2 linked regions of the Pigmentiphaga aceris genome follow. The main gene of each other region encodes a partner of the protein of the gene in region 2 in a complex. Links are inferred from orthologs where the notes say so. Each region holds a gene or a part of one and is shown on either strand. Other genes may lie near its edges.

Region 1 (3,084 bases), 1.9 Mb from region 2 along the record:
AGCTTTTCCTTGGTTCGGCCAACCAGCACCACCTTGGCACCTTCGTGGGAGAAGCGGCGCGCTGCGCCTTCACCAATGCCCGATCCCGCGCCGGTGACAATGACCGTCTTGTTTGCAAATCTCATGCGTGACAACTCCTGCTCGGATTGGCCGCGGTGGCAAGGCCTCGGTGAAGGTTCCACGGAAGGCCTTACTTCGCACGGCAAAGGGTTATCCCTGGCGCAAGAGCTGTTCCCGTTGTTGGGAGCGAATCGGTGCTGCCAGAAGGACAAGCAGGACCGGGGCGGCCACAGTCGGCCGGTCGTCAGGTGCTAGACTGCCCGGCGCTCTCTCTGTCTTTTTTGTCGGTCCCGCCATGTCCCTGCTTGCCAATCTGAACCCCCCGCAACTTGCCGCTGTCACGCTGGAGCCGCGCCATGCGCTGGTGCTCGCCGGGGCCGGGAGCGGCAAGACCAGGGTGCTGACCACGCGCATGGCCTGGCTGATCCAGACCGGCCGTGCCACGCCGCACAGCCTGCTGGCCGTGACTTTCACCAACAAGGCAGCGCGTGAAATGCTGACGCGCATGTCTGCCATGCTGCCGATCAACACGCGCGGCATGTGGATCGGCACCTTCCACGGTCTGTGCAACCGCTTGCTGCGCGCGCATCACCGCGACGCCGGCCTGCCGCAAACCTTCCAGATTCTGGATACTGCCGATCAACTGGCGTCGATCAAGCGCATGCTGAAGGCCGCCAACGTTGACGATGAGAAATATCCGCCCAAGCAGTTGCAGCAATTTATCAACGGCAACAAGGAAGCTGGCCTGCGCGCAGGCGACGTAGAGGCCCATGACGCGTTCACGCGCCGCATGGTCGAGCTTTACGACTTGTACGACACGCAATGCCAGCGTGAAGGGGTGGCTGATTTTTCCGAGCTGCTGCTGCGTTCCTACGAACTGCTGGCACGCAACGCGCCGATTCGTGAGCATTACCAGCGGCGCTTCCGTCACATTCTGGTCGACGAGTTTCAAGATACGAACACCTTGCAGTACCGCTGGCTGAAACTGCTGGCCGGTGGCGGTGCAGCCGTGTTTGCGGTGGGTGACGACGACCAGTCGATCTATGCCTTCCGTGGTGCCAACGTGGGCAACATGGCCGAGTTCGAACACGAATTCGCACACGGTGCAGTGATCAAGCTTGAGCAGAACTATCGCTCGCATGGGCACATTCTGGACACTGCCAACGCGCTGATTCAGAACAACGGCACCCGTCTGGGCAAGAACCTGTGGACCGATCAAGGGCATGGTGAACCGATCCGTGTGTATGAAGCCGGGTCGGACAACCAGGAAGCGCATTTCATCATGGAAGAAATCCGCTCCTTGATCGGTGAAGGCCGCCTGCGCAGCGACATTGCCATTCTGTATCGCAGCAACGCGCAGTCGCGGGTGGTCGAGCACGCCTTGTTCTCGGCAGGCGTTCCCTACAAGGTCTACGGCGGTCTGCGCTTCTTCGAACGCCAGGAAATCAAGCACGCGCTGGCCTACCTGCGCCTGATGGAAAATCCGCACGATGACACCGCCTGGATGCGCGTCGCCAACTTCCCGGTACGCGGCATTGGCGCACGCACGCTTGAACAGCAAGCCGACTTGGCCCGTGAACTGAACGGCAGCCTGTATTCTGCCGTGGCCCGCGTGCCGGGCCGTGGCGGCAGCGCGCTGGTGCGCTTCTCGATGCTGATCGACCAGATGCGCTTCGACACGCAGGGCATGCAACTGCACGAAGTGGTGGAACACGTGATCGAGGCCAGTGGCCTGGTCACGCATTACCAGGGCGAACGAGAAGGTGCCGAACGCGTCGAGAACTTGCGCGAACTGGTGAACGCCGCCGCTGCATTTGCCTCGGAAGCTGGCCACATGCGCGACCCGGATCGTCAGGATGGCGTGATCGAAGGCAGCACGGTGGGCATCAACGATGCCGATCAAGGTTTGCCCGACCCCGAAGACGAGGCAGGTGCCTTGGTGCCGGACCTGGCCCAGGACATTCCGTCTCCGCTGGCGGGTTTCCTGTCGCATGCGGCGCTTGAGGCTGGCGACAATCAGGCAAGCGCTGGCCAGGATGCCGTGCAGTTGATGACGGTGCATGCGGCCAAGGGCCTGGAATTCGATGCCGTCTTCATCACGGGTCTGGAAGAAGGTTTGTTCCCGCACGAGAACAGCATTCTTGAACAATCGGGTCTGGAAGAAGAGCGCCGCCTGATGTACGTGGCGATCACGCGTGCGCGTCAGCGTCTGTATATGAGCTTCTCGCAGACGCGGATGTTGCACGGTCAGACGCGTTATCACATGCGTTCACGCTTCCTGGCGGAGATGCCCGACGAGGCGTTGAAGTGGTTGACGCCGAAGGCGGGGCGGGCGGCGGATGTGGGGTCTGCGTGGGCGACGTCGGCGTGGCGGGACGATGGTAAGTCTGCCCCTGAGCAGGTCGGGACGACCTGGCACAACCGCAGCCGCGAGCAGGGCTATTTTGGTTCGTCGCAAGGCTATTCGAGCAGCCGCAATGGGCCGGTCGGCGTTGAGGTGGGTGGCACGATGTTCAAGGTGGGGCAGAGTGTGGCGCACGCTCGCTTTGGTGAAGGGGTGATCCTGGCCCTGACCGGCAGTGGTACCGATGCTCAGGTGCAGGTGCGCTTCGCCGATGTTGGTACCAAGACGCTGGCCTTGGCGATGGCGAAACTGACGGCCTTGTGATTTGCTTGTGTTTGCTTTGCTTGTGACGGTGGTTGGTTCTACGGTTGCTTTTTGCTTGTAACGGTGTGGTTGTTCTTCTGCCAGTCGCGGGTGGTGGGGCCGGCTCGTCTGCCCCGCTGGACGTTGGTGTCGGGTCTCCCGCCCTCCACCTTGTCCAGAAGGGCAGCCGACCCGGCCCCACCACCCACGCCTTCAAGGTCGTTTGGTTAAAAGCGCATGCCGCCTTTGGGCGTTTGCCGTTTCTCTGGCTGCTTGGTGCTGTTAGCGGTTCTCGGCATTCGGTGGTCACCATCCTTCAATCGCTACGCGGCTGGCACCCGGGATTGGCTGGCCAGGTCGCCACGAAGCGGCTCAGC
Region 2 (2,963 bases):
CAACGTTGCGGTTGCCACGTTACGGTTACAACGTGCAGGGGCAGGGTGCATGGCGCTGCTCGCTTCCATGTCATCCTGCTGGCCGTCCCATCTTTCCCGAACGCTATATAGATAGCGGCTCAAAGGAAAGCCGAAGACGGCGTCGGCGACCGGTATCACCGTCACCCGGCGTACCCCCACCAGTGTTACCACCCTGTGCCTGCATGCCTGGCCAAAATCCAATGCGGCGCAGAACTTGCAGAAGCAGCTTGCAAAACCAGCTTGCAAAACCGACAAGTGCCCTACATCTGGGTTGCTGGCTAAGACTGCTGGCATCTGGCTCCCGTTTCCGGGCGCGCTTGACGTCAGCCGTTGGCAACTCTTGAGTCTACCATGCAGACAGCCCCCTCCGATCTCGACACCGCCACCCAAGCTTCCGTGGATGCGCCGCCGCATTCGGTCAACGGCGGCGCGGCTGCACCTGGCTTCCTCAAATACGAAAACAGTCCCTTCGAGCTGTATCAGCCCTATCCGCCGGCTGGGGATCAGCCCACTGCCATTGAAGGCTTGGTGGAAGGCGTGCGCGACGGCCTGATGTACCAGACGCTGCTTGGCGTGACCGGCTCGGGCAAGACCTTCACCATGGCCAACGTGATTGCCCAGTTGGGTCGTCCTGCGCTGGTGCTGGCACCGAACAAGACGCTGGCTGCACAGTTGTACGCCGAAATGCGCGAGTTCTTCCCCCGCAATGCGGTTGAATACTTCGTGTCGTACTACGACTACTACCAGCCCGAAGCCTACGTGCCGACGCGCGACCTGTTCATCGAAAAGGACTCGTCGATCAACGAGCACATCGAGCAGATGCGCCTGTCAGCCACCAAGAGCCTGCTGGAGCGCCGCGACACCATCATCGTCGGCAGCGTGTCCTGCATCTACGGTATCGGCAATCCCAGCGACTACCACGCGATGGTGCTGGTGCTGCGCAGTGGCGACCGCATTGGTCAACGTGACCTGATCGCGCGTCTGGTCGCCATGCAGTACACCCGCAACGATGCCGACTTCACTCGTGGTGTATTCCGGGTGCGTGGCGAGACCATCGACATTTTCCCCGCCGAGCACGCGGAACTTGCACTGCGCGTGACCTTGTTCGATGACGAACTGGAAACCCTGGAGCTGTTCGACCCGCTGACCGGCAAGGTACGGCAGAAGATCCCGCGTTTCACGGTTTATCCCAAGTCCCACTATGTGACCCCGCGCGATACCGTGGTGCGTGCCATTGACAACATCAAGGCGGAACTGCGCGATCGCGTGAAGGTGTTTGTGGATGACGGCAAGCTGGTCGAGGCACAACGGCTGGAACAGCGCACGCGCTTCGATCTGGAAATGCTGCAGGAACTGGGTTTCTGCAAAGGCATCGAGAACTATTCGCGTCATCTGTCGGGCGCGCAGCCGGGTGAGCCGCCGCCGACCCTGATCGACTATCTGCCGCAAGATGCGCTGATTTTCGTCGATGAAAGCCACGTCACCATGGGGCAGATCGGTGGCATGTATCGCGGCGACCGGTCGCGCAAGGAAACGCTGGTCACCTACGGCTTCCGTTTGCCGTCGGCGATGGACAATCGTCCGCTGAAATTCGAAGAATACGAAGGCAAGGCGCGTCAGTCGGTGTTCGTATCAGCCACGCCTGCTGCCTACGAGCAGACTCATTCGGACAATGTGGTCGAACAAGTGGTCCGTCCGACCGGGCTGGTTGATCCGGTGGTTGAGGTGCGGCCTGCCGGCTTCCAGGTGGACGATGTGCTGGGCGAGATTCACCAGCGCGTGGCGGTCGGCGAGCGGGTGCTGGTCACGACCCTGACCAAGCGCATGGCGGAAGACCTGACCGACTTCCTGGCGGATCACGGTGTGAAGGTGCGCTATCTGCACTCGGACATCGACACGGTTGAGCGCGTGGAAATCATCCGCGATCTGCGCCTGGGCACCTTCGATGTGCTGGTGGGCATCAACTTGTTGCGCGAGGGCCTGGATATTCCTGAGGTCTCGCTGGTTGCCATTCTGGATGCGGACAAGGAAGGTTTCCTGCGATCCGAGCGAAGCCTGATCCAGACCATCGGTCGGGCAGCACGGAACATCAATGGCAGGGCGATTCTGTACGCTGACCGTGTGACGGCATCAATGCGCCTGGCTATCGATGAAACCGCACGCCGGCGCGACAAGCAGACGCAGTTCAATCTTGAAAACGGCATCACCCCGCGTGGGGTGAACAAGCAGGTGCGCGATCTAATCGACGGCGTGTACGCCCCGTCAGGCGATCAAGAGGCCAACAAGGCTTCGGAAGACGCGCTGCGTGTCGAGGCGATGGGCGAGAAGCAATTGGCCAAGGAGATCAAGCGGCTTGAGAAAGCCATGCTGGATCACGCGAAGAACCTGGAGTTCGAGCAGGCTGCCAAGGCGCGTGATCAGCTGGCCAAGCTCAAGGAACATGTGTTCGGCGCGTCGGGTTCGACCGGAGCTTGATAGGCGCTTCCGGTCAGGGGTTGTCTCGCAGTTTTGGAACCGCAGGCGTAGCTGTATGGTCCATTGTGCAGTGCCCCTGAAAACGCGCACTAATTTGGTGCTTTATGCTCGATCGTCGGGATTAGCACAACTTGAGAAATCATGCTTATTTGTGTAAATCTGCATGGTATTGGCTTGCAAGTATTTGATTTGATTCGAGAATTTTTGGCATATCGAAATTCTGCGAACGCAAAAAATGCTTGATCTGAGCGGGGTTTTCCCGCACACTTCTGGACATGATGACCAAGGTTCTTTTCGTGTGCATGGGCAATATCTGCCGCTCCCCGAGCGCAGAGGGCGTGTTTCGTCGTCTCGTCAAAGACGGCGGGCTGTCTGACGTAGTCACTATGGACTCCGCGGGCACGCACGCTTTTCACATTGGTGAATTGCCGGACGCGCGGGCGCAAGCTGCTGCTCGCAAACGTGGC

The links.
Region 1: the proteins of uvrB (region 2) and FXN63_RS16990 are in contact, whole or in part, in a crystal structure (PDB 7EGT), measured with the Thermus thermophilus proteins. The link is inferred for Pigmentiphaga aceris from one-to-one orthologs. Residues at the interface, in WP_096411307.1 of Thermus thermophilus: Glu23, Leu25, Arg26, Asp27, Gly28, Glu29, Arg30, Phe31, Arg55, Glu326, Asp327, Phe328, Glu379, Ser382, Gln383, His398, Gly400, Arg401; in WP_096412145.1 of Thermus thermophilus: His654, Arg656, Phe657, Gln666, Asp668, Glu669, Lys680, Arg681, Leu682, Ser683, Lys685, Tyr686, Ala687.

What each region holds. Positions count from the first base shown.
Region 1 is NZ_CP043046.1:3,915,996-3,919,079, reverse strand. The notes cover bases 29-3,041. They hold FXN63_RS16990 (UvrD-helicase domain-containing protein), read left to right. Parts: upstream 29-355; coding sequence 356-2,728; downstream 2,729-3,041. Other genes in these bases: budC (meso-2,3-butanediol dehydrogenase), read right to left, coding at 29-125. Outside these bases: more of budC, read right to left, coding at 1-28. UniProt on the Escherichia coli protein: A helicase with DNA-dependent ATPase activity. Unwinds DNA duplexes with 3'-5' polarity. Translocates on single-stranded DNA with 3'-5' polarity. Initiates unwinding more efficiently from a nicked substrate than double-stranded DNA.
Region 2 is NZ_CP043046.1:2,063,673-2,066,635, forward strand. The notes cover bases 43-2,934. They hold uvrB (excinuclease ABC subunit UvrB), read left to right. Parts: upstream 43-372; coding sequence 373-2,496; downstream 2,497-2,934. Other genes in these bases: FXN63_RS08690 (low molecular weight protein-tyrosine-phosphatase), read left to right, coding at 2,772-2,934. Outside these bases: more of FXN63_RS08690, read left to right, coding at 2,935-2,963. UniProt on the Escherichia coli protein: The UvrABC repair system catalyzes the recognition and processing of DNA lesions. A damage recognition complex composed of 2 UvrA and 2 UvrB subunits scans DNA for abnormalities.